One region of the Paenibacillus sp. EB106-06-01-XG199 genome, then DNA from elsewhere that is predicted to be linked to it. Evidence: riboswitches for the same ligand, from Rfam matches in the RefSeq annotation. Region 1 holds a riboswitch; each other region holds the start of a gene.
What was found. A riboswitch is a leader RNA that binds a small molecule or an ion and turns the genes downstream of it on or off. The one in region 1 is predicted to bind cobalamin.
Positions count from the first base shown of each region.

Region 1 (10,394 bases):
ATTCATGACTCTGTAGAGAAGGCGGAAAAAGAGCGCCGCAGAGGCAGCGGGTTCAACCCTGAGGCGCTTTCGCTGCTGAAGGAGCTGATGGCGGCAGCGGACCGCTTCCTGCTGAACCGTGTATCGCTCAGCGAGCTGACACAGGAGCAGCTGCTGGAGATTTCGTTCCTGCGCTACCGGGATACGGCGGATTGGCAGCCGCCGCTTGATTCCATCAGCAGGCAAAAATCCAATGCGCTACGCGCTGCCTACCGCTGGTTCGGGGAGGAGAGTCCTGATGAGGAACTTTTTGCCGGATTGTCACCAAAGGAGCTGGATGATGTACAGCTGCTCGGACGGCGGTGGCTGAAGGAATCACGAAGTGTGGAGCCGTTCGAACGCTTGCCGCTCGCTTTCTATCACAATAGTGACCGCGAGAGCGGCCCGCTGGATTATGATGCGCTGCTGGATCTGGTGAAGCGCAAAGCGGACGGCGACAAAGAAACGGTATACCGTTTCCTGGCCTGGTCACAGAACAACCGGCTGTTCACGGTGTCGAAGAAGAAGCTATACCCGGGCTACCGCCGGGCGATTCTAAAGTATTTCCTGAACAGCGACCGTGAAGCCTTCAAGAGCAGGGATTTCCGCAAAAGCTATGTCTCCGCTGCTGGGCCTGCTCTGCAAAATGTATATAACGAAGCCCGCTCCCAGCTGGCTTCGCCGCTGGCGCGGTGGGTTAGCCGCAGCCGATTTCAACTCCTGATCTCCGGCTCCATTCTGGGGATCGTACTGATTGGCGTTATTATCGCCATCAGCCTGCTGCGGCCGGACAGCCCGGACACGGCTCTGCCGGAGGGCAGCGCAGCACCGGACGGCGGCCACCCGCCTGCTGCCGTGTATCTTAGCGGCAGCGGAGAAGGCGCGGGCAGCAGACTGGTATTCACCTTTGCTGACGCTGAAGAATGCACCGCCTTTACTCCGGCGGAGATCAGTGTAGCAGCCTCCGGTGGGGATCCGGAGGTCTACAAGGTCACGGCGACGTCGAGCCGGTGTCTCGCTCCGTCGCCGGATGCGGGGGCCGCCGGCATGAACGGCGGCAGTGGAACGGCAACGCCGGATGCGTCAGCCGGAACGGAAGCCGACGCGACCGGGAACGCGAACGCCGGAACGGAATCCGGCGCGACAGGGACCGCGAACGCCGGAACGGAAGCCGGCGCGACAGGGACCGCGAACGCCGGAACAGAAGCCGGCGCGTCCGGGACCGCGAACACCGAAACAGAGGCCGGCGCGACCGGGAACGCGAACGCCGGAACAGAAGCCGGCGCGTCCCCGGCTGTGTCATCCGCGCCTTCGCCGGGAGAGACCGGGGGAGCTTCGTACCTAGTCACTGTGGATCTGGAACCGGGGGCTAAGCTGGCCGAGGGCAACATGATCATCGCGGGCGATTATAAGCTGACTCTGCAGTCGGATCCAGCACTTACGGCAACCCCTACACCGAGTGCCCAGCCTACTGCAACTGCAACTGCGACTGCAACTGCAACGCCTACGGATGATGGCGGAGCAGCAACCGAGGCTCCTGAGTAAAGTGATATAAACAGACAAAAATCCTGAACCGCATGTTTTGCCCGGAGAGAGCAGGGCAGATGCGTGTTCAGGATTTTTCTTCTTTCACAGAGCTCCGGCGTTGGTTATGACGGATCACCCTGTAAAGGGATTCTCTCCCTCTAATGTGGACTGTATATTGAAAATAAGTTGTATAAGACGATATACTACCGCTAAATTATCCGGTTGAGCCTTATGTGGCGTTTTACGAAATAATAGCGGGTGTAAATCCGCCTAATCCTTATTAATGAGGGAGTAGCCAAAACTTAGCGGGCATTTTTTCCGCTACTAATGATGAACTGCGTGCAGACAGGTTGGGATCAACGAAGAGTGTGTTTGATGCTTTCGAAAAGGGCTCAGCCGGCAACGGGCGGCATTGGAACAGCTTTTCTATAGACATACAAGGGAATAGTGGATATGATTATGAATATTAAAATTTGATAGTCTAGTGAAAAGGGTGCAGATTCTATCCAGTAGAATTTGCTTAAAAGGGAAGTCCGGTGCAAGTCCGGCGCGGTCCCGCCACTGTAAATGCGGAGCGACTCTTAAGGGTGCCACTGTCCTGTGAAGCAAGGACGGGAAGGCGGAGGGAAGCTGTGAAGCATAAGCCAGGAGACCTGCCTTTTTCTTGAACGTTTCTATTCTTCGTGGGGTAAGAATGCGGAACATTACAAATGGATGTGGTGGCGGAGCTTGAGCACCCCCGTGCTTCATTTGTATTCTTCCGAGGCCGCCCTTAGCAGGGGCGGTTTTTTTGAGGGACGAGGATGAAGTATAAGCCGGTGCTGTATGTTATCCTTCTCTCTCGCAGAAACGGCCCCGTCCTTTTGAAATGGACAGCATAGCCGTTTCTTCTTGTTGTCCGCTGCTTCACTATTTTATTCACGGAAAGAGGTTAACGATGAAGACTCTTCTCTCTGCCAAGTCCTTTATGCTTGGCCTGGCTTTATTGCTGGTTATTTCGATTCTGGGAACAGCGCTTGTTCCTTCAGGGCAAGTGTTTGCCGGGGCGGTCTCCGCTACCGCGTCCGGAGGAACGGAAAGTGTTACTGCTGCTGTGTATGCAGCAGACGAGTCTGGCGCAGAGCCGGCTGCGGCTGCATTAACAGCGAAGCAGCAGATTACCGTTGCCGGAGCGACCTATGCGGCTGCCGAGTATATGCTCAGCAGCGGCGTGACGTCAGAATGGCAGGCGGTTGGCCTCGCACAGGCGGGCTACAAAGTACCGGAAAGTTATGTCCGGCTGCTGGAGCAAAAGGTGCGGACAGCCAGCGGCAGCTTTGCCGCAGTCACGGATTATGCACGGATTGTGCTCGCGGTACAAGCCGTGGGGGCTGATCCGGCGAATTTTGCCGGAAACGGCTCTGAGCCGGGTTTTAATCTGGTTGAGCGTATCTATAACAGCGACAAAATGAGCGGCCAGACGCTGAACAATCCGGTCTATGCGCTGCTGGCACTGGATTCAGGCAATTATACTATTGGGGCGGATGCCAAATGGAGCAAAGCGGCGCTGCTCAGCGAGATCCTGTCCAAGCAAAATGCAGACGGCGGGTTCGCCTTGACTTCCGGGGCAAGCGAGCCGGATATGACGGCGATGGCTTTAACGGCCCTTGCTGCGCATAAGAGTGATCCGGCGGTTGCAACTGCCGGGCAAAAAGCAGTAGCCTGGCTGTCTGCTGCGCAGGACAGCAACGGTGGCTTTGGAGGCAGCAGCGAAAGCGCGGCACAGGTCATTATCGGCCTTGCCTCCTTCGGGGTAGACCCGGAAGGAGCAGAATTCACCAAGGGTGAAGCAGATCTGATAAGCAGACTGCTCAGCTTCAGTGTAGAGGGCGGCGGGTTTGCCCATAATCAGGGCGGAAATGTAAATGCTTTTGCTACAGAGCAGGGGCTGCAGGCGCTGGTGGCCTACACCCTGTACAGCGGGGGCGGAAACGGCAAGCTGTATGACTTCACTAAGCCTGCGGTTCCGAATCCGTTAGTGTATGTGCCCCTTGTAATTGAAGGGCCGCAGAACACGCTGGGAGAAGGGATGGCATATGCAGGCAATGTCCTCGAGGTGCTGGAGAAAGTGGCCGCCCAGAAGGGCCTTCCGATTAAGAATGAATCGGGCAGCTATGTAACGGGAATCGGCAGTATCCAAGCCGGAATCTACGGCGGCTGGGATGGCTGGAAATATGCTGTGTCCCGGGACGGGGCATGGATTGATCCCGATGTAGGAATGAAGGATTTTAAACTTAAGGAAGCAGACCGGGTTCTCGTTTATTATGCGGGCAACGATACGCAGCTGGTGAATTCGCTGACGCTGTCCGCGTTGCAGCCGGGTGAGGAGGAGCCTTTCTCAGTCACGGTTACCCAGATAAAATGGGTATGGGACAATGCCACAAATATTTCGAGTCCTGTAACCTCAAGTGCATCTGGTGTGGAAGTGGCAATCGGAGACCGGAAGGCAACAACCGGTGAAGACGGCAAAGCGGTCTTTGCCGAAGGTGTTCCGGCAGGAGACTATACGCTAACCGTAACCGGTTATGTTGCGGACAATGCACCAACTATCGCTAAATATTCGCAAGCTGTAAAGGTAATCTCCAAGAATGTACCAGTTCATCTGTCGGTTGAAGGACCTGAGGGGCCGGTCGCTGAGGGAGCGCTGCAAGCATCCAACGCGCTGGCGGCATTGAAGAAACTTACGGCATCCGGAAATATTCCGCTGGAGATTACGGAGTCCTCCTACGGCAGCTATGTGTCGGGCATTAATGGGATTAAGAACGGAACCCATGACGGCTATTGGAACTTCCTGGTGTCGCGCGGCGGGAAATGGATCTACCCAAGCGAAGGCATGGGTGACTTCAAGCTGCAGGCACAGGACAAGGTGCTTGTCTATTTTGCCGGTGCCAACACGCAGGCAGTAAATTCCGTTACAGTATCTCCACCGCAGCCAAAACCGGGAGAAACGTTTAAAGTGACTGTTACCGGGGTGGAGTGGGTATGGAATAACACGACATTTGCTTCCGAACCGGTTGTTTCACCGGCAGCCGGAGTGAAGATAACCATTGGCGGTAAATCAGTCACTACGGACAGCCAAGGCGTTGCAGTTTTTGAAGGAGGCTTGTCCGGCAAAATATACACGCTGGCTGTAACCGGTTATGTTGCGGAAGCCACACCAAACATTGCCCGCTATACGGATTCGCTGAAGGTGGCTCCGGGCAATGTAACCTCCTATCTGTCCATTGAAGGGCCACGGGGTCCGGTAGCTGAAGGCGCGCTGGAAGCATATAACGCGTTTGATGCGCTACAGCAGCTGGCAGCTGCGAACAACATTCCTCTAAAGGTTACGGAATCTTCCTTCGGCATCTTTGTAGGGGGCATTAATGGAATCGAGAACGGAGCCTATAACAATCAGGGTTACTGGGCTTTTGCCGTATCGCGCGGCGGGGCGTGGATTTATCCGGATGTGGGCTTAAATGATTATATTCTGCAGACTTCCGACAAAGTGCTTGTCTACTATGCCGGAGAAAATACGCAGGTAGTAGATTCGGTACAGATTTCGCCTGCGCAGCCGAAGCAGGGTGAGGCATTCACCGCTACGGTCACGCAGAAGAAATGGGTCTGGAATAATGACACGTATACTTCTGATCCGGTGACTTCACCGGCTGCAGGAGTGCAGGTCACTGTTGGCGATAAAACCATCACTGCTAATGAGCAAGGGCTCGCAACCTTTGAGGGTGGCCTGCCTGCCAAAACATACACGCTGGCCGTGACTGGTTATGTCGAAGGCGGGACGCCTAAGATTGCCCGCTACACGCAGCCGTTGACTGTTACAGCTTCGGTAGAAGTGCCTGAGACGGCATCGGCCACGCTCACAGTCATTGGAGACACTACTAAGGGAACCATTCTGGCTGGTACCAAGATGACGCTGAACGAGGGAGAGACCGCATACAGCTTGCTAATCCGCCAGCTTGGAAGCAAGGTTGTCGGCGGCGGAAGCGGAGACAGTGTATACATTAAAGCGATTGATGGCTTAGCAGAAAGGGACCGCGGTGAGAAAAGCGGCTGGATGTACTCCGTAAACGGTGTCTACCCGGATTACAGCTCCGGAAGTTATAAGCTGAGCAGCGGCGACGCCGTAGCCTGGCGTTATACGCTTAATGGCGGAGATGATCTGAAGGGATCGGCTGGAGGTTCCTCCGGCACTGGAGGTGCAGCAGCAGGTACGGGCGGCAGTATGGTGAATGTGGGTATCACCCCGGATAATACCCTTCCGCTGAATCAAGTAGGACAGACGACAGCTGTTTCGAACCTGAGCACCAAAATGACCCCGGCAGCAGCGGCTGCCCTTAAGCAAAAGCTGGCGGCAAACGTGGCTGTCTTCGAGCAGGAGGTCACTTCGGGTGCGGCGGCAACCTTGCAGGACAGCGGCGGTGAAGTGAAGCTGCAGCTGCCAGCCGGTTCCGTGTCCGGCAATTTGAAGATCAGCGTACGCGAGACTACTTCAGAACGCGCTGAGCTGGTATCGGGACTCTATGATTTCAAACCGGATGGTACGAAATTTGTGAAGCCGGTGGATCTTTCGATTACAGTTCCGGTTACGGCGGTAAACCCTGCCAATCTGGCTTTGGCATGGCTTGACGAAAGCACCGGCCGCTGGATTCCGGTTCCCGCTGCGCTGGATGCGCAAAGTGGGGTGATCACCGGAAAGGTCAGTCACTTCACGTCCTTTGCCGTAGTGGACCGCAGTAAATGGGAGCCGCAGCCGCAGCAGTTGAAGAGCGATATTGCAGCTACTGCCAAGGCAATCCAGGCAGCCGAAGAGATCAGCGATTGGCAGGCGATTGGACTCGCCCGTTCCGGCCACACAGTACCGGCTGCTTATTTGAACGGAGTGAAGGAGCAGCTTGCCGCGAATAAAGGGGAGTTCCGCAAGGTTACGGATTATGAACGTTTGGCGCTGGCTGTTGCCGCTGCCGGCGGTGATCCGCAGAGTATTGGCGGGTATAATCTGATTGAGCAAATTTATAACAATGACCATATGGTAAGCCAGGGCAGCAACGGCCTCATTTTTGCCCTGATTGCGCTGGACAGCGGTTCTTATGCTGTACCTGCGAATGCGCAGTGGACTAAGGAACGGCTGATCAAGTCCATCCTGGAACTGCAAAGCAAAGACGGCGGATTCCCGCTGACAGCTGGCAGTACCGATGATGTGGACATTACCGCTATGGCAGTTACTGCACTCTCATCCCATAATGACCAGGCGGAAGTAAAAGCGGCTGCGGATAAAGCGATCGCCTGGCTGTCGCAGCAGCAGCTTGAAGGCGGCGGCTTCAAGCTCTCGGGAGCAGAAAACAGTGAGAGCACCTCACAGGTCATCATTGCCCTGAGTGCTGCCGGAGTTGGTCCTAATGACTCCAGATTTATTAAAGCTAAGGGCGGACTTCTCAGCCACCTGGCTTCATTCAGACAAAGCACTGGCGGCTATGCTCATTCGGCTGGCCAGCCCGGGAACAGCCTGGCTACCGAACAGGCATTACTGGCACTGGCTGCGTACGACCTGTTCCTGGCCGGAGAGGCGAAGCTGTTCAGCATCTCGCCAGCCGCTTCCGGCAGTGTGTCCTTTGCCGATGAGAGTAAAATTTCATCCTGGGCGCTGGACTCCGTTCACAAAGCCTATGAGCAAAAGCTGATGGAAGGAGTCAGCGGATCTAGCCTGATTTTTGCACCGAAGCAGAATATTACCCGTGCCGAATTCGCTGCGCTGCTGCTGAGACTGACAGATCAGACACCTGCTGCAGCTTCGGCTGCACCAGTATTCAGCGACGTAAAGGCCGGCACATGGTATTATGGAGCTGTGCTTAAAGCGAAAGAGCTCGGATGGGTAGGTGGAGTTACGGATACAACCTTTAATCCGAATGGCTGGATTACCCGCGAGGATATGGCTGTGATGATTTCCAGAGCGTTCAAGCTGGAGAACGGTTCTGCGGCTACGGCGCAGACTGCGAAGTTCACAGACGAGCGCCGGATCAGCAGCTATGCGCTGTCAGCGGTCCATGCGGTAACGGAGTCCGGTTATATGACCGGCTTCAGTGGAGGATTTGACCCATCAAGTGCCGTAACCAGAGAAATGGCGGCGGTCGTAGCCGTAAGATTGCCTTAAGTGTAATCCATCTTTAAGAAGGCGATTGAGCAGAGTAACAGGCTCATCGGACTGAAGCTTCAAAAGAAAACATAGAGTATAGGAACGGAACGGGGGAGCAGCAGGACAGCCTCCGTTCCTTTCCCTTTTTTCGGAGGTGTGAAAATTAATGTCCAAGCAATCCAAACGATGGTTGTTTTATCCCTTGCTTCTTCTCTTGGCGGTGGTGCTACTGACCGGCTGTTCTTCCGGTGAGCGGCAGTCTGCCGGTTCTGATCTGAACAGTGTAGCAGATACCACCGCTACACAAAGCTCAGCCCCTGATAACGCCGCGTCTCCGCAAACCGGAGACGCAGCAAACACGGCCCCGCCGTCAGAACCGGCGGGCGCTGCCGCTTCGCCTTCCGCGGAGGCGTCGGCGGCTCTTGAAGGAGCGGCGGCACCTGCGCCGCCTGACACCGCTTCCGGCACGGTGACGAGTCCCGTGCCTGCAGGCACTAAGGCGCCGGCTACGCATAGCAAGGCAGCCGGTTCCGCCGGAGCTGCCACCGCAAAGGCGTCAGCGGCGCCCGGCGCAGCAGGCGGCGCCAGTGCGGGCCCGGCAGAGTCCTCTGCCAAGCCCGCAGCCACCGCGCGTCCATCTGCCGGCACGAATAAGCCGGCAGCGACCGCGCGGCCAGCGGCTGCCGTTACGCAGCCGCCGTCCGAAACGGCAGCGCCTGCGAAGCCCGCCGCTGCGGAGAGCACAGCTACCGTCTCCATCACAGGGGACGAGGAGTACGGCGTGATTTTGGCTCCGGCCGCCTTTGAAATTGAGAAGGGCGAAAGTGCGCTGGAGCTGTTGAAACGGATTACCCGCAAGAACAAAATACAGATGGAATACCAGGGCTCCAAGGGTTTCGCCTATGTGGAGGGAATAGACAATCTGTATGAATTCGACCATGGCGCAGAGAGCGGCTGGATGTACAAGGTGAACGGGGAGTTTCCGGGCAAAGGTGCCGGAAGCTATACCGTACAGCCCGGAGATGTAATTGAGTGGCTGTATACACTGGATCTGGGCAAAGATCTGGGAGCCAAGGCGCCATGAACAGCGGCTTCCGCTCCATGCATCCTTCGGTAGCCCTGCTATACTATGCAGGGCTGCTGCTGTTCGCTGCCCTGTTGTTTCATCCGCTGTTTCTGGTAACGGAAATTGCCGGCTTGCTTGGCCTTCTGCTACTGCAGGGACAGGGACGGAAGCTGCTGCGGGGGCTGCCTTTTTACCTGCTGATGGCCGGCTCGGTGGCCGTGATTAATCCTTTGTTCTCGCACCGGGGCTCGCACATCCTGTTTTATTTTATGGATCAGCCGATTACGTTGGAAGCGGTGTTCTACGGACTGATGATGATGACCGTGCTGCTGACGATTTTTATATTGTTCATTTCTTACAACTACACGGTAACGGCGGATAAATTCATGTACCTGTTCGCCGGGGCGGCACCTAAGACGGCCCTGCTGACGCTGATGACGATCCGTTTTGTGCCATTGTTTCAGCGGCGGCTGCGGCAAATCTCCCTGATTCAGCAGATCAGAGGCATTGATGTAAGCAAGGGAAAGCTGCGCAAAAGAATGCGGGACGGCATGACCCTGCTCAAGGTGCTTCTAACCTGGTCGCTGGAGGAGGCGCTGCAGACGGCTGATTCGATGAAAGCACGCGGCTACGGCATCCGCAAACGCAGTGTGTACGGGATTTACAGGCTTGACCGTCAGGACAAGACTGTCTTGGCTCTGCTCTCGCTCAGCGGCTTAATTCCAGTGCTTGGCTGGGTGCAGGGGTACGGCATCTTTGAGATATATCCGCGCATGAAACCTATGGCTTGGGGCTCAGGCGAGGCGGTCATGTATGCCGGCTTCTGCCTGTTCGTAGGAATCCCCCTCTGGCTGGAAGGAAAGGAGAAATGGTTATGGCGATCATCGCGGCGGAAGGATTTTCCTTCCGGTATCCCGATGCAGAGAGAGACACGCTCCATGAGCTCTCATTTAAGATAGAGGAGGGCGAGTTCGTTGTGCTTCTCGGCCCTTCGGGCTGCGGTAAAACAACACTTCTGCGTCATCTGAAACGGGAGCTTGCTCCGGTGGGATTACACAGCGGGTCCATCAGCTACCGAGGGAAGCCGCTGGCGGAATTGCCTGCGGAGACAGCAGCCGGGGATATCGGGATTGTATTCCAGAATCCGGATGCGCAGATTGTGATGGATACCGTGTGGCATGAGCTGGCTTTTGCGATGGAAAATATGGGCTACCCGCCATCGGTCATGCGCAGCAGGCTGGCGGAAATCGCCGGGCTGTTCGGGCTGGAGCCGCTGCTGTACAAATCAGTGCATGAGCTCTCAGGTGGACAAAAGCAGCTGCTGAATCTGGCCTCCGTGCTGCTCCTTCAGCCCAAGCTGCTGCTGCTGGACGAACCGACCTCACAGCTTGATCCTGTCGCTGCCCGCGAGTTTATCCAGACCTTGCAGCGGCTGAATGAGGAGCTGTCGATGACGGTCATCATCAGCGAGCACAGGCTGGAGGAGGTGCTGCCGCTGGCCGACCGGGTGCTGATGCTGGAGGATGGCGTTCTCCAGGCCCAGGACACTCCCCGCGGATTCGTGCGGGGAGCCGGGAAGGGCCTGGACGTAAGTCATCAGGCCTACCTGCCGACAGC
Region 1 covers NZ_JBYTDQ010000008.1:143,943-154,336, forward strand. The annotation lists gene AC3WT9_RS25715 (GAP1-N2 domain-containing protein) at 1-1,563, shown strand, start outside; cobalamin riboswitch at 2,020-2,220, shown strand; gene AC3WT9_RS25720 (S-layer homology domain-containing protein) at 2,483-7,729, shown strand; gene AC3WT9_RS25725 (DUF4430 domain-containing protein) at 7,878-8,795, shown strand; gene AC3WT9_RS25730 (energy-coupling factor transporter transmembrane component T) at 8,792-9,736, shown strand; gene AC3WT9_RS25735 (ABC transporter ATP-binding protein) at 9,652-10,394, shown strand, end outside.

Region 2 (10,394 bases), on a different contig from region 1:
TGCACAGCTACCGCCACAAGCTGGAGGAGCATATTCATTTCATCAACCAGTGGGTGCACGCTATGAAGACTCCGCTCTCGGTGATCCACTTGATTATTCAGGATAGAGACGGTCCCCCGTTTACGGCCATTGGCGATGAGCTGGACCGGCTGAAAAAAGGGCTGGATACGGTGCTCTATACCGCAAGACTGGATACGTTCGAGCATGATTTCTATGTAGAGCAGCTGGAGCTGGCGGACGTCGTGCGCGGTGTGACTTCAGAACAAAAACGGCTGTTCATCCGCAAACGGGTGTTTCCGGCGATAGCGATGGACAGCGGCATAACCATCACCTCTGACGAGAAATGGCTGACCTTTGTACTGACACAGCTGATAACCAATGCCTTGCGCTATACGGTAGAGGAGGGGCGTGTAGTTCATTTTCGCGGTTATCTTCAGGAGAAGGGCAGGGCGGTGCTCGAAGTCCGTGACGAAGGAGTCGGCATCCCGCCGGGGGATTTACCGCGAGTCTTCGATGCTTATTTTACCGGTGTGAACGGCCGCAGCTTTCAGGAATCCACCGGGATGGGCCTCTATTTGGTGAAGCAGATCTGCAGCAAGCTGGGGCATGAGGTGGAAATTTCCTCTGAGGTGGGCAAGGGTACGGCAGTGCGGATTATTTTCTGAGCCGTGGCTGAAACCGCAGGATTAGAATAACGACAGCCGATACTACGGTTAAAGACATGGTGTTTGTGATAAAAAAAGCAAGTCCCACGCCCGTCAACACCAAGCTGACAGCATAAGCCTCCATTAAACCAATCCCCAGCAGCATCAATAAGTAGGATTTCAGGTTTAAGTCCGCAACCGATTTTGTCTTGAGAATTTGGATGATTTGCGGGAGCCAGCCGAGGGAAAGAATGACACCGCCGATCAGCTGCATAAGCGAAAAGAGCATGAGAGCACCTCACAGTTCTTTTTGTACGTTGTATGCGCCGCGGGCGGAATGGGTTCTTTTCACGCAAAAAAAACCGCCGCCTCTGGGATGGGGCAGCGGGTCATTCAGGAAGCCAGGATTGCGCCATCATTGCTGTTTCAGACGCAGCAACTGCTCCAGCAGCTCCTGCACTCTGGTGTCAGGGAACGATTGGGCCAAAACCTCGTTAACAGTCACCCGGGCCCGGTCCAGCTTGTCTTGCCCTATGGCAGTAAGCGAGGTATAGATGCTTCTGCGGTCAGCATCACAGGTCTTTCTTTGGAGCGCGTCGCAGCCTTTGGCTTCAAAACGGCTGACCAGTCTGGAGACGGCGCTCTGGCTTAACCCGACCATCGACTCCAATTGCTGCAGCTTCAGCTTCTTCTCCGGGGCTTCGGAGAGAAACAGCAGCAGATAGAATTCTTTTAGAGACAATTTGTAGTTCTCCTGAAGTTTGGTTTCTAACTCATTTGCTACATTCATTTGTATATGGGTCAATGACAACCAGCTGGTTATCAGTTCATTGGCAAGAGTATCCTTCATCACATATCACAATTCCTCTCCCGGCTATATACCGACTCATGAAATTAAATATTCAACTATTATAGCATCATACGCCCGTGGTTTGATAGATACAGAGGAATCGGCTGCGCAGCGTACCGGAATTCTGTCAACGCTATTCTGCTTACAATAATGTAAGGTGACTGTAAGTTTCAGAAATAGCAGCTGTAGTTTACAGTTTGTATAATGAAATCAATCCAAAACGATCAGGTAACGAAGGAGCGGAAGCACTTGCCCATATTAGACGTCCATAATTTATCCAAAATATATGAGGGCAAGGTATCAATTCATGCGCTGAACCATATTCGTTTTGCCGTGGAGAAGGGTGAGTTTGTAGGTATTATGGGACCTTCAGGCAGCGGAAAAACAACACTGCTCAACGTGATCGCCACGATCGACGAGCCTACCTCAGGTGAGGTGATGATCAACGGCGGAAATCCGAATGCGCTCGGGCGCAAGGACAAAGCGCTCTTCCGGCGGAAGGAGCTGGGTTTCGTCTTTCAGCATTTCAATCTGCTTGATACGCTTACCGTAGAAGAAAATATCGTGCTGCCGCTGACGCTCACCGGGGTGCCGCTTCCGGAAATGGAACACAGGCTGCAAGAGGTGGCTGAGCGGCTGGCCATCGGTCCGCTTCTTCATAAACGGACGTATGAAATCTCCGGCGGGCAGATGCAGCGGGTGGCGATTGCCCGGGCAATGATTCACCGGCCGGCGCTGATTCTGGCCGATGAGCCAACGGGTAGCCTGGACTCCAAAACAGCGGCCGAAGTGATGAGCCTGCTGGCAGAAGTCAATGAAGCGGAAGGGTCCACGGTGCTGATGGTCACCCATGACGCAGTGGCGGCGAGCTTTTGCCACCGGGTCATCTTTATCAAGGACGGACGGTTCTACAGCGAGATGTACCGGGGCAGCAGCAGGCAGGCTTTCTTCCAGAATATCATCGACATGCTGTCGCTGCTGGGAGGAGCAAGCCATGACCTTTCGGCAGTTCGCTTATAGAAATGTAACGCGGAATAAGCGTAAATACGCTGCTTATTTTGTCAGCAGCGCATTTTCCGTAATGATCTTTTTTCTCTGTGCACTGTTTATATTTCATCCGGTGATTTCGGGCGATATGATCCTGGATACGGCGGCTGACACCATGATGGTGGCTGAGGGAATTATTTTTGTATTTTGTTCCCTGTTTGTGCTGGTGTCCGTAGGATCTTTTCTGCAGTCCCGCAAGCTGGAATTCGGCATCCTGCTGATGCACGGCATGACGAAGCGGCAGCTGAACCTGATGGTTTTTTTGGAGAATATGATGATCGGCAGCTCCGCCATCCTCACCGGCACTTTGCTCGGTCTGCTGCTGGGCAAGCTGTTCCTGATGATTGGAGCGGGGTTCCTGGGCATTGGCCCGCTGGAATTTTATCTTTCCTGGCACGCACCGGTACTGACGATTTGCAGCTTTGCTCTGCTGTTCATGCTGATCTCGTTAAGTACCTTTGCCTTTATCGGGAATGAGTCGGCGAGAGGTTTGTTTCAGGGCGGTCGCAAAGGAGACAAGGAGCCGCGGGTGTCTGCCTTACTGGCGTTCGCTTCGGCCCTGCTGCTGCTTGGAGGCTATATTCTGGCCGCTACCACGACCGCAGCATCGGTGGAGAGAGTGATGTTTCCGGTGGTGGCGATTACGGTCGCCGGCACTTACTTATTCTATACACAGCTTAGTCTATATGTGGTTAGGATAATGAGGAAAGTCCGGCGGTTTTATTGGCATAAGACAAACATTATTACACTCTCGGGCTTAACCTACCGCTGGAAAGACAACGGGCGGATGTTTTTTATGGTGACGATTGTTTCGGCGGTATCCTTCACCTCTGTCGGGGTATTTGCTTCTATTCATACACTCTCCAAAGAGCTGAAGCTGGACTATCCGGCAGCGGTCGGTTATGTGGCCAAGGGCAATGAGGCCGGGGCCGCTGCGGAAGAGGATTTAAACGGGATAAAAGCGGAACTGGAGCGGTTGAATCTTCCCTATCGCTCGCTGGAGATCCAAATCAAATATGCGGAAGTACAGTCTCAGACCGGTCCTGACCGTACAGAGCGTCTGCCGCTGATGGCTTACAAAGATTACAAACAGGCGCTCCAACAAGCCGGATTTACCTCCCGTGAGCAGCCGCTCCAGGGGAATGAAGGTCTGGTCATGATCGGTTCCCAGCGTGACCGCAGCCTGACCTCTGAACGGGTTCATGCCCTTTATAAGCTGAAGCAGGGAGTAGATATTCAGGAGATCGGATATACGGAGCATGTGCCGATTGCTGAATATCTGCTGCCGGAGCTGGATGGGAGGGATGGCGGTGATTTCAGCGGAGTAGTCGTTAGTGACAGCTTGTTCGCCACCATTAATCCCGTGCAAAGAGATTTGTATACCGGGTTCTATGTGGACCCATTCCAACAGACGGTTGGCATTGCTTCAAGACTTGCGGACAAAGGCAAAGTGTCCTACGAGAGCAAATCCCCTTATGCCGTTGTGGTCAGCGGCACGCTGTTCGAAATTCAGCGGACGTTATACAGTACGATGCTGTTCGCTTCGCTTTTAGTCGGCACCGTTTTTTTTATCGCCGCAGGCAGCTTCTTGTACTTCCGGTTGTACATGGATCTTGACCATGACCGGCTGCAGTATTCCACCTTGTCCAGAATGGGCCTGACCGACCAGGAACTGGACCGGACTGTGACCCTGCAATTGTCACTGATGTTCTTTGTTCCGGTGGGGCTGGCCATCCTGCACAGCTTGTTCGCCTTTATTGCGCTGCAGCGGCTGTTCTATCTGTCCATCGCTGCCGAAACGGGAGCGGTGCTTATCGGCTACCTGGCTGCGCAGGGGTTATACTTCTTCCTTATCCGCAGCCGTTATTTGCGCAATCTCAAAAAAAATCTCATCTGAACGCGGAGGAGCACGAAATGAAAACATGGATTACCGATTTTATGGAACAGTTCGGCTATCTGGGCATTTTTCTGATGCTGGCCCTGGAAAATATTTTTCCGCCTATCCCCTCGGAGGTAATCCTTCCGTTCGGCGGTTTCATGACAACCACTTCCGGGATGACCATCCCCGGCGTGCTGATCGCCTCAACGGCCGGCTCGCTGCTGGGAGCACTTGTGCTGTACTGGATCGGCCGGATGCTGGACGTGAACAGACTAGAACGGATTGTGGACCGCTGGGGCGGACTACTCCGGATCAGCGGAAAGGATATCCGCAAAGCGGATGCCTGGTTCGACAAATACGGCTACTGGACGGTATTGTTCTGCCGCATGATTCCGCTGGTACGGAGTCTGATCTCCATTCCTGCAGGAATGTCGGGGATGAAATTCGGGTTATTCATGCTGTTTACGACGATCGGGACGCTGGGCTGGAATGTGCTGCTTATTCTGCTGGGTGCTGCGCTGGGAGAATCCTGGGAGGATATTGGCGTGTACATGGAAGCTTACTCAAGTGTCGTCTACGTATTGATTGCTGTGGGAGTTGTTGTGGGTGGTGTGCTCTATTTCCGCAAACGCCAGTCCGGTAGAAAACCGGTAGATACCACAGATTAATTAAATTCACAGGTTTCGCAGAACTATTTAAAGCCTCTCATAGGGGAGGTCAACAAAAAGGAGGGGATCAATATGGAGCTGTTAACAATTATTAAAGCCATCATTCTGGGCATTGTAGAAGGATTAACTGAATTTGCTCCGGTATCCTCGACCGGTCATATGGTAATCGTGGATGATATGTGGCTGAAATCCCAGGAATTTCTCGGAAAATATGCGGCGAACACGTTCAAAGTAGTCATCCAGCTGGGTTCGATCCTGGCGGTAGTTATCATTTTCCGCAACCGGTTTATCGACCTGCTGGGTCTCAAGCGGTTCAGCCGCAAGGAGCTGACGGCGGTGCCGGAAGGACAACCTCCGGTGGAGACGGAAGGCCGGCTGAAGCTGGCGCAGGTCATTGTGGGACTTATTCCGGCAGGAATTCTCGGATTTCTGTTCGAGGATTACATCGACGAGCATTTATTCTCGACATCGACGGTCCTGATCGGACTAGTCATTGGGGCAATATTCATGATTTTTGCCGACCGGTTCGCCCCCAAAAAAATCAAGACAGAGAGTGTTGACCAAATTACATATAGACAGGCGCTATCGGTAGGTTTGATCCAATGCTTGTCGCTCTGGCCCGGCTTTTCACGCTCCGGATCGACCATCTCAGGTGGAGTGCTGTTGGGTATGAGCCACCGTGCGGCTGCCGATTTCACCTTTATTATGGCAGTGCCGATTATGGCGGGTGCGAGTCTGATTTCACTGGTCAAGAACTGGCAGTATTTCACGATGGATGCCCTGCCGTTTTTTATTGCCGGGTTCATTAGTGCATTCCTGTTCGCGCTGCTCTCTATGAAGTTTTTCCTGAAGCTGATCAACCGGATCAAGCTCATGCCGTTTGCGATTTACCGTCTCGTTCTTGCCGGGGTAGTCTACCTCGTCTGGTTCTAAAAGACAGGCTGAAACAGCCCGTTGATTGCTATCATTTATCGAAAAGAAACCGGGTGTGCCTCCTTGTCAAGGACGGTGCAGCCGGTTCTTTATGCTGTATACCAAACGTTCTGCTGAAGCTGCTTCTTGAAGAGAGGCTGTGAGGGAATGTGTGGCAGAATCGCAGCAAAATGAGCCTGCACGGCGCCAGCTATAGGGAATGTGTATAACGGGAATACCCGTAAATCTGTTGCGGATAAGGTATCGGATTCAGTATGATGGCATCAGATTACGGGATGAATACAATTTGCAAATATCGGAGACAGGCGCCAGCCGGAGCATCAGAAAGGCCCGGAGGCTTAATAGGGAAATTCGGTCAAGCCGATGCGGTCCCGCCACTGTAACGGAAGAGTTCATAGCAGCCCATGTCACTGGCCATCTCTACTTCGCCGGGAAGACTTGCTGATGGATGCCGACGCCGCTAGCCAGGAGACCTGCCTGTCTCAACAGCACTGCAGTACCTACGGAAGATAGGGAGGTGTTAAGACGTTACCCATTGGCAGCCCATGGGCGTCTTTCCCTGCGGCCTGGTTAGGGGAAGACGCTCTTTATTATTGATACCGACTGAAATCATTACCTAAAAGCCTAAGGCAATTATTATAAACAAGGGAGTGACTGTAATGACAAACAACATCAAGACGAGCAGCCTCGGTTATCCGAGAATCGGAAAGAACCGGGAGTGGAAAAAGACGCTGGAGGCTTACTGGAGCGGCAAAATCAGTGAAGAAACCTTGCGCGCGGAAATGGCCGGTATTCAGCTTCAGCACCTCAAGACACAGCAGCAGGCCGGGATCGCACTGATTCCTGTCAATGATTTTACCTTTTATGACCATGTGCTGGATACCGCTGCTATGTTTGGCATTGTTCCTCCGCGTTATGCCTACGACGGCGGAGACATTCCGCTCGATCTGTACTTCGCCATGGCGCGCGGCAATTCGGCTGCCCCTGCCTGCGAGATGACTAAATGGTTCAATACGAATTACCATTATATCGTGCCGGAAATCGGCGGGCAGACTCCCCGCCTGATTGAGAACAAACCGCTCGCTGCCTACCGTTTCGCCAAAGAGCAGGCGGGTATTGAAGGCAAGCCGGTTATAGTCGGACTCTATACCTTCCTGAAGCTCTCCAAGGGATTCGCTGCAGATCAAATTGTAGAGGTTGCTGCCCGTTTCCTGCCGGTGTATGTGCAGCTGCTGCAGGAGCTGCAGCAGGAAGGCGTGGCTTGGGTACAGATCGACGAACCGGCTATCGTAACCGGCTTAACCGCGGAAGAAGTTGAACTGCTGGGAACGATCTACAGAGAGATCGCTGCAGCAGTGCCCGGACTTCATGTCTTGCTGCAGACTTACTTTGAAGCTGCAGAGCCGCTGGAAGCACTGCTGGAGTTGCCTGTGCAGGGCATCGGATTGGACTTCGTCCATGACGGCGGGGTCAATCTGGCGTCGATCCGGCGCCTGGGCTGGCCGGAGGACAAATGGCTGGGAGCGGGCATTATCGACGGGCGCAATATTTGGCGCTCCGATCTGGATGCCAAGCTTGAGCTGGTCCGCGCGCTGAAGTCCCATGTGCCGGACGAACGGCTTATCCTCCAGCCATCCTCCAGTCTGCTGCATGTGCCGGTAACCGTTCAAGGCGAGGATAAGTTAAAGCCTGCGGTACGGCAGGCGCTGGCCTTCGCCGACGAGAAGCTGGCGGAGCTGAGTCTGATTGCAGCAGCGGCGGGAGAGGATGGGCAGGTCTATGCCGCAGCGCTCGCCGAGAGCCGCGAGGCGCTGAATGTGTTCCGCGCCCTGCCGGAACGCGGGCGGCAGGATGTGGCTGAGCAGGTGCGCAGCCTGGATAAGCTGCCGGACAGCCGCAGCTTGCCCTTCGCGGAACGCGTAAAGGTGCAGCAGCAGAAGTGGCAGCTCCCGCTGCTGCCGACAACGACGATCGGCAGCTTCCCGCAGACGCCTGAAGTGCGCCAGGCCCGGCTCAAATGGCGCAAGGGCGTCTGGAACCAGGAGCGCTATGACGGATTTATCCGCCAGCAAATTGCAGATGCGATTACTTTTCAAGAGGAGCTCGGGCTGGATGTGCTCGTGCACGGTGAATTTGAGCGGACGGATATGGTTGAATTCTTCGGCGAGAAGCTGGCAGGGTACCTCTTTACTAAAGGGGGCTGGGTCCAATCCTACGGTTCGCGTTGTGTGAAGCCGCCGGTCATTTATGCCGATGTTGCGTTTACCGGTCCTATGACCGTGAAGGAAAGTCTGTATGCCCAGTCGCTCACCAGTCTTCCGGTAAAAGGGATGCTGACCGGTCCGGTGACTATTCTGAACTGGTCGTTTGTCCGTGATGATCTTAGCCGTGAAGAGGTAGCCAACCAAATCGCCCTTGCCCTGCGGTATGAGGTGCAGGCGCTTGAGGAAGCGGGAATCGAGATGATTCAGGTGGATGAACCGGCGATCCGTGAAGGCCTGCCGTTAAAGGCTGAAGATCATGAGCATTATTTGAACTGGGCGGTAAGATCTTTCCGTATCGCTACCAACCACGTGAAGGCGACAACGCAGATCCATACGCATATGTGCTACAGTGAGTTCAATGACATGATCGGATCTATTTCGGCGATGGATGCTGATGTCATCTCCATCGAGACCTCGCGCAGCCATGGGGAGCTGATCGTCAGCTTTGAAGAGCAGGAGTATGACAAGGGAATTGGTCTTGGTGTGTATGATATTCATAGTCCGCGTGTACCGAAGGTAGAGGAAATGGCACAGGCCATTGAGCGGGCGTTACGTGTGCTTGATGCCGGACAGTTCTGGATTAATCCGGACTGCGGCCTGAAGACACGGGGCTGGGAAGAAACCGGAGCGGCGCTGCGCAACATGGTGCAGGCTGCCGTGATTGTCAGAGAGAAGAGCGGGGCGGTCAGCCGCTGATTCGTCCATTATACCGGGCGCCCATTTTCCCAGTGTTCTGTAGGGGCTGAATATCCCCAGGAAGTCCAGCTAGGGTCGTTATATATACTGTAAAAACCAATCCGGGGTATACCACCCTGGATTGGTTTTTTGTGGCGATCTTTTTTAGCATAAACACTTGATAATAATTCTCATTCTTGATAGAATGGGTAACAGAAAAGAAGGAACCGTGGAGGGTCCCTTCTAAGTCTAACCTTATTTACTTTCGAAAGTTTTGCAGTCTGTTTCTTCAGACTGTGTAGGCTCTTTGGAGCTGTGATAAGCTACAAAAATGGACTCAGCGTTGCATTTGTTCTCTTCTGCCCAATAGGTGCAAGAGTTCACTGCGCACAATACGTCTTTTGCCATGAGGGTTCACCTCCCCTTATAGTGGATTGGCAACATAATTAGAACGTTGTGATTTGTCCTGTTCAGCAAGGTGGAGCTTGTCCGAACAGAACCCTGCCCTTATTCCTTGCGAATAGAGGGTTTTTGGTGTTTTGTGTCTTTTCAGACACGATTATTGTAGCAAATTAAGCCTGATTTCGCAAACAGGATCATTCAGTATTCGAATGATCCTGTTTGCGCTGTAAACGTTGTTATTTTTGGGAATAAACATCAAAAAAGGTCCGGAATTCTCCAATCTCCTGCAACCTTCCAGCTTTTGGGACGTCAAAATAAATAACGCGGAAGAGACTCAGAGATCAAAGGGCCTTTCGCCGGAGTAGTTTATATAGAAGAAGCTGAAATTCCACTACACTTTTGGAGGAATGAGAATGCGAAAATGGGGTCTGCATTACTTTTTATTTTTATTGGTTCTAGCAGTTGTGCTGGCGGGCTGCGGTTCAGGCGACGACAACAACTCGGCAGCTGATCAACTCAGTACAAACACCTTCTCTGAGGGAGGGGCGGCAGATTCAGCACCTGCGGCTGCTTCGGTTCAATCGAAGGATTCTTCGGCGGAGTCTGCTACAGTAACAGCAGGCGGGCAGGATCAGAAAACCGATGCGAACAAGACGGGGACAGCCAAGAATCTAGGTACAGAACAGGGTGCTGAACAACCTTCCGGATTTACCGGGAGCGATGTTGCAGCCGGACTGAACAAGAAGCTGATCTACCGGGCAAACCTCAATATGGAGGTAAAGGACTATGCCTCAGCGCAAAGTGATGTACGGAACATGATTACTTTGGCCGGCGGCTATATTATTGAATTTTCGGAGAATATGTCTGAATACGAGAAGGGCGGGACCTTTATTCTGAAGGTGCCGGCTTCCGGATTCGCCTCTTTTCTGGATAATCTGGAGAAGATCAAGAATGAAAAAATTCAGCAAAGCATCACCGGGCAGGACGTCTCAGAAGAATACGTTGATTTGGAATCACGTCTTAAGGCTAAGC
Region 2 covers NZ_JBYTDQ010000003.1:330,005-340,398, reverse strand. The annotation lists gene AC3WT9_RS12380 (sensor histidine kinase) at 1-665, shown strand, start outside; gene AC3WT9_RS12375 (PQ-loop domain-containing transporter) at 655-933, opposite strand; gene AC3WT9_RS12370 (MarR family winged helix-turn-helix transcriptional regulator) at 1,060-1,494, opposite strand; gene AC3WT9_RS12365 (ABC transporter ATP-binding protein) at 1,744-2,514, shown strand; gene AC3WT9_RS12360 (ABC transporter permease) at 2,489-4,438, shown strand; gene AC3WT9_RS12355 (DedA family protein) at 4,456-5,088, shown strand; gene AC3WT9_RS12350 (undecaprenyl-diphosphate phosphatase) at 5,161-6,021, shown strand; cobalamin riboswitch at 6,308-6,516, shown strand; gene metE (5-methyltetrahydropteroyltriglutamate--homocysteine S-methyltransferase) at 6,681-8,981, shown strand; gene AC3WT9_RS12340 (DUF1540 domain-containing protein) at 9,216-9,368, opposite strand; gene AC3WT9_RS12335 (DUF4349 domain-containing protein) at 9,776-10,394, shown strand, end outside.
Region 2: linked by a shared signal. The riboswitch ahead of metE (5-methyltetrahydropteroyltriglutamate--homocysteine S-methyltransferase) and the one ahead of AC3WT9_RS25720 (S-layer homology domain-containing protein) in region 1 are both predicted to bind cobalamin.

Region 3 (10,394 bases), on a different contig from region 1:
GTAATTCATGTCAGCCTGTGCAACCTGAATCATGCTGCAGCAGCATCGCTTCCGCTGGAGCTGCGCGGGCTTGCCGGGGAAGAGGTTGAAATTACAGGAACGACGCTGGCCGGAACAGCAATTGATGCCCACAATACATTTAGCCAGCCGGAGGCAGTGACGCCACAGCCGTTTACCGGCTTTAAGCTGGAAGGCGACAAGCTAAACGTTGAGCTGCCTCCGATGTCGGTGACCGTGCTGGAAATTACCCCGAAGGCTTAAGGAGCATACGATATGAGTACTTTATCGACCTGCAAGGGCTGCCGGGAAGAGTACAAGGTGACGGATGCCCAGATTGCCCGGATTCTGGCTTCATCAATGTTCACCCCGGACAACACTGCTCCAGATGAAGTATACAGGCAGCGGGTTGCCCTTTGCTCAGCCTGCCCGAAGCTCCAGGATGGCGTAACATGCACGGCCTGCGGTTGTATCATTCCGGTCGTGGCCAAGTTGAAGGAGCGTGGCTGTCCGTTGCCGGGCGGCGGTTTGTGGAGTCCGGTCACGGAGTAGCGTTCCGCCAAGCCGTTAGAGAACCTTTATCACAGAGGAAGCGTCCATTGGCTGTGATACCGGAAAGAAGCCCATGGATTCCTAGGCATACTGAAATTTTAAACGCCCTCATCACTCGTGGATGCAATACCGCGAGGGATGGGGGCGTTTATGTGAGAAGAGAAGAATATATGTGCGGACTTTACAGTGAAGGCTTCGCTTGATTAGGAAACTGTTCCATTCCCATTGTCAGTCCTTGCTGCTGTATCCGTTTTATCCGCGTCAGCACTATTGAATCCATCGGTATAGAACAGCTCTACGACCAAATCCTCGTTGTAATTGCCGAAGCCTTTGCCGAATAAGGTGAGCCCGCCGATATGTTCGGCATCCTCTTCCACCGAGAGCCTGAAGGTCCACTGCTTGTTGCGGATTGCTACCTGTTCCAGCGTAATGTCGGAGAGTTTTAAGCCGTCCATATAGGTTCCTTTTGGAGTAATGCGCAGCTGCTTGAGCAGGCCGTATTGATTGGTGTACGCGGGCCACCAGGCAGGGGTATATTTCCCCGGGCTGTCTCCGTAATCGCCTGGGCTAGTCCAATACCCTAGCTTCTGGCCATTCAGCGTGAATGCAATATCCGAAGGCCAGTTATTATTGGTTGACGGTGCTTCGGAGGCTATCTCCATCGTAATGATGAGCTCCTCCGGCTGTTGGCTGGATAACAGGAAGTTGGGTATTTTGTATTCGACATACCCTTTGCCAAACCAGAGAATTCCGGCATTCATCCGCTCCATATCCCAGAAATAACGCGGATCGTCGAAGCTGCCGATGATATGCTCGGTAGTGGCCAGCCCGCAGGTGGGCTCTATCTCAAAGTCGGAATAATGTCCGACCGGTATTTCTTTCCGGTGACCCTTGCGCTCTGCTTTGGCCTGGAGTGGGAAGATAATCTCCACCCCTTCAGCGGCAAGAGAACAAATCTTCTGCAGTCCGCTTCGTCCGGGGGCCATATGGGTGCGGATCAGTCCGGCCGTTTCCAGCTTGCGCACATGCATTGTCATAATGGCACTGCTCAGCTTGACCGCTCCCGCCAATTCCTTTACGTTCATGGGCTGAACAGCGAGCAGCTGCAGCATTCGCAGACGTACAGCGCTTGAGAGCGCCTCGTACACCGGCAGGGAATCTTCGGTAAGATCAAGTTTCATTTTCTGGGTACGCCTCCGGATTCAAGTTATATAGTTAATGATTATATTACTTAAATGAATTTCTTACAACCCGTAGGGTCCACCGGATGGTGTGCTGGAGAACTTTGCCGCTCCACTTTTATCACAGACACCCCCCGGTGAAGTCCACTATAATGTACAGGATAAATTAGCGATAAGACAAGGTGCCCTTGTAACTACAAGGGGTAACAGGGAATCGGGTGCAAATCCCGAGCGGTCCCGCCACTGTAAGGAAGAGCTGAACTTCAGCATGTCACTCGGCAAACAGCCGGGGAAGACGAAGGAAGGCGTTATGATCCCGAGCCAGGAGACCTACCTTGTTTGCGCGCACCACGACTCTACGCGGATAGGAGCGGTGTACGAATTGGTTAAAGAGATGAAGGCATGCAGTTTTGGAGACGGTGGATGTTGAAGATTTGGTGCAGAGCAAGTGCCAGCTTCAGCTACCCCAAATTACAATTCTGCGAATTCTTCGCGCTGTTGCAGCGGGACCACCATCTCTTACATATCTGATGACGTACATAGCACTCCCACCCCCCGGGGCGGGAGTTTTTGATTTGATGCGGCACAAAATGACGAATCCATGGAGGGAAAAGCATGAACAAACGCAAGTTTTGGAGTTTTGCTGCACTCATTGCCGGATTTACCGTTTATTTTTTGCTGAATGAGCCGGGCACGGCCAACGCGATGCATATTATGGAGGGTTTTCTGCCGGTAGGCTGGGCCGTATTCTGGTGGGGGGCATTTCTGCCGTTTTTTGCCCTTGGAGTCCTTAAACTGAAGAAAATGACCAAGGACAACCCGGAGCTGAAGCTGCTGCTTGGGCTGGCGGGTGCATTTACCTTTGTATTGTCAGCACTCAAAATGCCTTCCGTAACCGGAAGCAGCTCCCATCCTACAGGAACGGGACTTGGTGCTGTAATGCTGGGGCCGCTGCCGATGAGCGTAATCGGGTCTGTTGTGCTGCTGTTTCAGGCGCTGCTGCTGGCACACGGGGGGATAACGACACTTGGAGCGAATGCATTTTCGATGGCGGTGGCCGGTCCTTTTGCCGGGTATGCGGTCTATAAGCTGCTGATGAAGGTGAATGGACGTGAAAAGGTGGCTGTCTTTATGGCGGCGGCAGTGGCCGATCTCATGACGTATGTGGTGACCTCGGTTCAGCTTGCAGTGGCTTTTCCGGCGGCAGACGGAGGTGTGCTGGCTTCTCTGATTAAGTTCGGCGGTATTTTTGCCGTGACGCAGATTCCGCTCGCCATCAGCGAGGGGCTGCTGACCGTGCTGCTCTGGAACTGGCTGAAATCCTACAGTCCGAATGAGCTGTCGCTGCTGAAACGGCAAACCAAGGGAGGAAGTCTGTGATGAGCAATAAGTGGAAAAATGGGTTGATGCTACTGGCGGTGATTTTGCTGGTGGTGCTGCCTCTGCTGCTGGTGAACGGGGAATTCGGCGGGGCTGACGATGCCGCAGAGGGTGTAATTACAGAGATTGATCCCGGTTATGAGCCCTGGTTCAAACCGCTGACGGAGCTGCCGGGCGAAACGGAAAGCATGCTGTTTGCGCTGCAGGCGGCGATCGGGGCCGGAGTGATTGGCTATTCCATCGGCCTGCTGAAAGGCAGACAGGACCGGCGCAAGCTTAATGATCAGAAGAATTGATGAGTTATCCTACAGCAATGCGCTGAGGCAGCTGCCCGCGATGTGGAAAAGCCTGTTCGCAGCAGTCATGTTCATCCTTTCCTATGCGCTTCATCCGGCCTTGCAGCTTGTGATTACGGGCTGGATGAGTGTGTGGTGCGTCCTGTACGCCAAAATCCCGCTGCGTGCCTACGGCCTGCTGTTTGGTACGGCACTTTTGTTCTTTTGTCTGAGCCTGCCGGCCCTGTTGCTTGAAATTGGCCTTCCAACTGCCGGTGAGACGGTAATGTCCTTGCAGCTCCCGGCTTCGACTCTTTCGCTATACATTACGGCGGAGGGGCTGCACCGGGCAGGGTTGCTGCTGGCGCGTGTGTTGGCCTGCCTGACCTGCTGCTTTTTTATCATATTTACAACACCGTTCGGAGAATTGCTGCAGGTACTCCGCAGGCTGCGCATGCCGCAGATCGTACTGGAGCTCATGCTGATTATGTACCGTTTTCTGTTCCTGCTGAGCGATACAGCACATGGAATGATGCTGGCCCGGCGGCTGCGCGGCGGCAGAAGAGGACGGGTGGCCAAACTGCGGGAAGTTGCGGGAATGGCGGGCTCGCTGTTTGCCAATACGATGCACCGCTACTATGGGCTGTCGCAGGGGCTAATAACCCGGGGGTACATGGGTGAGATTATTTTGCCGCCTTACGTGTCACGCCCGGTGCCGCGCAGATTCGCGGTTCAGGCCTGCGTTGGTATTTCCCTGTTGCTGCTCGCTCAGTTATGGATCTTGCGGAGCAGGTGATTACCTGATGCAGGAATCAGCCAACGGCAGGAGTAGAAGTGGAGACTGAACAAGAGTAAGGAGATTGCAATGAATAACGAATATAGCCTGGTCTTTGAGGGGGTCGCCTACAGTTATCCGGACACGGCGGAACCTGCGCTGCGGGAGCTGACTGTCTCCATCCCCAAAGGACGAAAAACAGCAGTGCTCGGCCACAACGGCTCCGGCAAATCAACCTTGTTTCTGCATGCGGTTGGCGTACTGCGTCCGCAGAAAGGCAGGGTGCTGCAGGGCGGCACCCCATTGGCCTATTCCAAAAAAGAGCTGGCCGCCCTGCGCCGCCGCGTGGGCCTCGTCTTTCAGGACCCCGAGCAACAGCTGATTCTTAGTACGCCTATCGAGGATATCTCTTTCGGGCTGCGGGGGACAGGCATGGATGAGGCCGCTATTCAGAAGCGCTGCCTGGAAGTGCTGGAGCAGCTGAATCTGCTGGCTCTGCAAGATAAGCCGGTTCATCAGCTCAGTCTGGGCCAAAAAAAGCGCACGGCGCTCGCAGGGGTTATGGCGATGGAGCCGGAGCTGATTTTGCTGGATGAGCCGACCTCCTATCTGGACCCGCTCTCCGAGAGACAGCTGCTTGCGGGACTTGAAAGCATTTCTGCCAAGGGCACCACGGTGGTCATGGCGACGCATGATATGAATCTGGCCTACCGCTGGGCGGACTGGATCATTGTGCTGGATAAAGGAATCTGCCGGGCAGCCGGATCGCCGGAGGATATTCTTGCAGACGGGGAAGACCTGCGGGCGCTCGGTCTTGACCTGCCGCTGCTCGCTGATTTATGGCATAGCCTGCCCGGCCGTTTGACTGCCGGGCAGGCTGCTCCCCGGAATGCAGAAGAGTTCAAAGCCATTTTGAAGCGGGAAATTAAATAGAATGTTTACGACTATGACAGATGTGAATGTACCTGATTTGGCAGAAGCATCTGCTAGATATAGAGTCTTGTAGCAAGCAGCAGGGGAAGCATGAAATCAGGTTATTTTGTGGACGGGGGAAAAAGGATGGAAAAACAAGGAAAGCTGCTGATTATCGGCTTTGGCCCCGGTGCCCTGGAGCATATTACAGGCCGCGCACTGGCTGCGCTTGAGGAAAGTGAAGCTGTTATCGGCTATAACACCTATGTAGAGCTGATCAAGCCGCTGCTGAAGCATCAGGAAATTGTCGGCACCGGTATGACGGAAGAGGTTAGCCGCGCCCAGGAAGCGGTGCGCAGGGCGGAAGCGGGACAGAGCATTGCGGTCATTTCCAGTGGGGATGCAGGTGTGTACGGGATGGCAGGACTGGTGTACGAGGTGCTGATCGAACGGGGCTGGAAGCGTGCGGGCGGTGTGGAAGTGGAGGTGATTCCCGGAATATCAGCGATCCAGTCCTGCTCCTCACTGCTGGGAGCGCCGATTATGCATGATGCCTGCACGATCAGCCTGAGCGATCATCTAACGCCGTGGGAGAGCATCGCGGCGCGTGTCGATGCGGCGGGTGCGGCGGATTTTGTAATTGCCTTCTATAATCCGCGTAGCGGCAAACGGAAGCGGCAGATTGAGGAAGCCCGCAGCATTTTGCTTCGCTACCGCGATCCGTCCACGCCGGTTGGCATTGTCAAAAGTGCCTACCGTGACCGCCAGCAGACGGTTGTAACTACGCTGCAGGATATGCTGGAGCATGAGATCGGCATGCTCTCCACAGTTGTGGTCGGCAACTCCGCGACTACCGTCTATGAAGGTCTGATGGTGACGCCGCGCGGCTATGAGCGCAAGTACAGTCTTGGCGCCGAGACGCAGGCGCTGAAGCCGCATGAGCGGCTGCGGACAGCTGCAGAGCCGTGGTCGCTGGCTGCGGCAGCGGTTGCCGCAGAGGCCGCAGCAGAGGCCGCAGCAGAGGTGAATAACGCTGCTGGCCCTATGGGCAGCGCGGCTGCTGCGGAGAGCGGAGCTGCTTCTGCAGCGGCCCGGACGGAGCTGCCTAAGGCTTTTGCTTCCGCCGTTTCGCCGGCGGCGCAATTCGAAGCCTCCGAACTGGAGGTTTCGCCGGCACTTGGCAGCCGCAGATATAGCGGCGCACAGATGGCGCTGCTTGCGGAGCTTGCAGGTGATGAAGGTCAGCTGGTGTGTACGCGGGACGGACATTTTCTGCTGCGCAGCAGTGGGGCTGAGCAGGAGGATAAGGCTTACCGGCTGGCAAAGGCCGGGCTGAATGTGAGCCTGCCGGGGGATTTTGTGCGAGTGAAAACGTGCGGCTTCTGTGAATTGAGAAAGGAAGACGGACTTAATGCAGCTATCCGCCTTCATAAGCTGCTCCACGGACGGCCGGTGCCGCGGGAGCTTCAGATCGGTGTAGCCGGTTGCGGCATGGCCTGCAGCTCAGCTGTGCTGGAGGATATCGGTATAGTGTACTCCAAGGGCAGCTTCGAGCTGTACCTTGGCGGGAAGAGGTCGGGACGAGGCGCACATGCAGGCAGCCTGGTCCGTGAAGGAATGAATGAAGATGAGCTCATAGCCGCAGTTACAGCGATTGCCCTGCGATACGGTTCGCAGGGCAAAATCAATGAACGGTTTTATACATTTTTTCAGCAGGGGGGGCACAACGAATGAAAACAGTATTGCTCGTAGGACACGGCAGCCGGGTAACGGAGGGCAACGATGAGCTGCGGAAATTCACAAGTGAGCTTGCCGCCCGCAAGCCGGAGCTGACCTTTGTAACCTGCTTTATAGAACTGGCTTCGCCTTCGATTGCTGAGGGCATAGCGCTTTGTGTAAAGGGAGGCGCTTCGACAGTTTACGTGGTGCCGATTATTTTGTTCGCGGCTGGCCATTCCAAGCTGGACATTCCGCTGGCCATGGACCAGGCGAAGCTAAAGTATCCGGGCGTGGAATTTGTGTACGGACGTCCGGTCGGCGTGCAGGAGCGGGCGGTGGATATTTTGCTGGACCGGATCGCAGAAGCAACTGCGTGGAGACAGCCGGACCAGCCGGAAGACAAGATGCTGACATCGGGGGGGAATGCGAATGACGCGGGTCCGTGGGTAGCATCTTCTGTCTCCGTAGCTGGCAATACAGGCATTGCTGCAGTTGAGATGAACACCTCGAAAGTGGAGGACAAAGACACCATTATTCTTGTTATGGGCCGTGGAGGCAGCGATCCTGATGCCAACAGTGATTTCTATAAGCTGACCCGCCTGCTGTGGGAAAGGACTGCTTATAAAAGCGTAGAGGGCTGCTTTATCGCCATTGCCAAACCCTCGCTGCCCGAGGGGCTGGAACGTTGTCTGGCATTGGGTGCGCGTAAAATTGTGGTGCTGCCGTACCTGCTTTTCACCGGAGTGCTGATGAAGCAGTTTTCTGATATCATCTCGCAGTTCGCTGCCGGGCATCCGGAGGTCGAGGTGGAGCAAGGCAGTTATCTTGGGTCTCACCCGCTGCTGTCCGACATGCTTGCGGAGCGAATTGAAGAGACATTGGAAGGCCAATCCTTCGCCAACTGCGATAACTGTAAATACCGTGTTGAGGCGGCCGCACACCACCATCACCACCACCACCATGGTGAGGAAGGTGATGAAGAGGAACACGGGCATCACCATCATCATGCGGAAGATCACGGCCATGACCACAGATATGATCATCATCATGGGGAAGACCACGGACATGATCACAGACATGATCATCTTCATGGAGAAGATCATAATCACGAGCATGAGTATCACCATCATGGTGAGGAAGATCATAATCACGAGCACGGGCAATGTGGGCATAATTATACGGCTCATGGGCATCAGTGCTGCAGCGGGCAGCATGCACAGGAGCATCACTCCGAGATGGGTACGGAAGGCAAGATACAGCCGCGTCAGCGGGACCTTTCAGTACAGACAGTATCTTCGGCCAAAGGACCGAAGGAATTCTGAACGCTATGATATTTATGTTGTGCGGAACGAGTGATGCCCGGGAATTAGCACTGACTTTTTCATCTCACGGATTACCGCTGGTGGCTTCTGTTGTAACGCCAAGTGCAGCGGAGCGGCTTGAAGCAGCCGCAATACGGACTGCGGTTGGCAGGTTGGACAGCCCGGGAATGATCTCCTTTTTGCAGGAGGGGAATTACAGTGTTGTAGTAGACGCAAGCCATCCCTTTGCACTTGAGGCGCATGCCAATGCAATGGCTGCTGCGGAAGCGCTGGGGCTGCCCTATTTTCGCTACGAGCGGCGAAGCCTTCATTATGACAGTCATCCCCGGTTGATCTGTGTAGATTCTTATGAAGCTGCGGCCCGCAAAGCAAAACAATTAAAAGGCTCGGTCATGCTGACCACCGGTGGGAAGACACTGGAGATTTTTGCGGAGCAGCTGCTCGGCGATCCGGAGGTACGCCTGACGGTCAGGCTGCTTCCCTGCCTGGAGAACATCGATAAATGCCTTGCGCTTGGGATAGAACAGCGGAATATTATTGGGATGCAGGGACCTTTTTCAAGGGGAATGAACGAAGCGATGTACCGGCAATACGGCACGCAGGTCATGATCACTAAGGAGAGCGGCGCAGAGGGATCTCTTGATGAGAAGCTGCATGCTGCACTGGATATGGGGCTATATGTCATTTTGATAACGCGTCCAGACACGCCTTATTGCGATTTTGGCAGTGTCTATCATGCAATGGATGAGATAGCAGGTGCGGTAAAAGCAGTACTGGCGGTGCATGAATGAAACGATGTAGAAACATCTATTGAATTATGAAAAGGGGAATGGGCGTGGACTTTGGGACGGATTTCAAACCGCTGACGGTGCAGCCGCAGGAAATTGAAAGCTTGAGCTTTCAAATGATCACGAAGGAACTGGGAGTACATTATTTTAACGCTATGCAGTATCCGGTGGTGCAGCGGATCATCCACGCATCTGCCGATTTCGAGCTGGGGCGGAGTCTGATGTTTCATCCCCGGGCGATTGAAGCGGGTATAGCTGCCATCCTGCAGGGCAAGCCGATCATTGCCGATGTGCGGATGGTAGAGGCCGGTATCGCCAAGGAAAGGATACATAAATACGGCGGAGATGTCAGGGTGCATATTTCCGACCCGGATGTCATCGAAGAAGCCAAAATGCTGGGGACGACCCGGGCAATTGTCGCGACGCGCAAAGCTTGCAACGAAGCCCCCGGCGGGATATATGTTATCGGCAATGCGCCCACGGCGCTGCTGGAGTTGATTCGTCTGGTAAAAGAAGGAGCGGCCCAGCCCGGACTCGTTATCGGCATGCCCGTAGGCTTCGTATCCGCCGCGGAATCCAAAGATGAGCTGCGCAAGCTGGACATTCCCTACATTACGAATATAGGCCGCAAAGGCGGCAGTACGGTCGTTGTTGCAGCGGTGAATGCCTTAAGCCTGCTGGCTGTCCGGCAGGATACTGAACAACAGGAATCTGGCCGGTAGCAGTAAAGGGTAGGTTTTTATACGAATAAAGAATAAATAAACATAGAAGTCGTGAACTAAGAAGAAAGAAGCCAAGTCAAGCCAGCCAAGCCAAGCCAAGTCAAGACAAGAAGAAGCGAATTAATGAGAGCCAAACAGAGAGTAGAACATGCACAGACCACAAGTGAAAAGTAACGCCAAGTAAGCACTAAGAAGTACTAAGAAGTACTAAGAAGTACTAAGAAGTACTAAGAAGTACTAAGAAGTACTAAGAAGTACTAAGAAGCACTAAGAAGCACTAAGAAGCGCTAAGAAGCACTAAGAAGCACTAAGAGCACTAAGAAGCACTAAGAAGCACTAAGAGCACTAAGAGCACTAAGAGTGCTAAGAGTGCTAAGAGTGCTAAGAAGCTAAGAAGCAGCAATAAGCACAGAAGCACAGAAGCACTAAGTTAAAATCTAGTGAACCAAGCAAGCCCATAACATACAGCAAAGAAGGGATCGGCATGACTGAGGAGACCTCTTCGAAACCTATGCGCCGGGGTTATACCACCGGCGCCTGTGCTGCCGCCGCAGCCAAAGGCGCGGCACTCCTCCTGATCACCGGTGATGCGCCGGAGAGTGTGGAGCTTTACTTGCCGGCGGGATTCCGGCATACCTTCGAACTGACCGGATGGCAGCGTCAGGATGATTCCATGGCAACCTGTGCCACGGTGAAGGATGCCGGGGATGACCCGGATGCCACTCACCGGGCCTGGATCGAGGCCACTGTTAGTTGGCTCGAACATCCCGG
Region 3 covers NZ_JBYTDQ010000004.1:111,966-122,359, reverse strand. The annotation lists gene AC3WT9_RS15805 (alpha-N-arabinofuranosidase) at 1-261, shown strand, start outside; gene AC3WT9_RS15800 (DUF6171 family protein) at 274-549, shown strand; gene AC3WT9_RS15795 (ArsR/SmtB family transcription factor) at 753-1,730, opposite strand; cobalamin riboswitch at 1,894-2,082, shown strand; gene AC3WT9_RS15790 (energy-coupling factor ABC transporter permease) at 2,346-3,110, shown strand; gene AC3WT9_RS15785 (energy-coupling factor ABC transporter substrate-binding protein) at 3,110-3,406, shown strand; gene cbiQ (cobalt ECF transporter T component CbiQ) at 3,390-4,181, shown strand; gene AC3WT9_RS15775 (energy-coupling factor ABC transporter ATP-binding protein) at 4,251-5,093, shown strand; gene cobJ (precorrin-3B C(17)-methyltransferase) at 5,220-6,806, shown strand; gene AC3WT9_RS15765 (sirohydrochlorin chelatase) at 6,803-8,113, shown strand; gene cobK (precorrin-6A reductase) at 8,119-8,904, shown strand; gene AC3WT9_RS15755 (precorrin-8X methylmutase) at 8,949-9,623, shown strand; gene AC3WT9_RS15750 (cobalt-precorrin-5B (C(1))-methyltransferase) at 10,108-10,394, shown strand, end outside.
Region 3: linked by a shared signal. The riboswitch ahead of AC3WT9_RS15790 (energy-coupling factor ABC transporter permease) and the one ahead of AC3WT9_RS25720 (S-layer homology domain-containing protein) in region 1 are both predicted to bind cobalamin.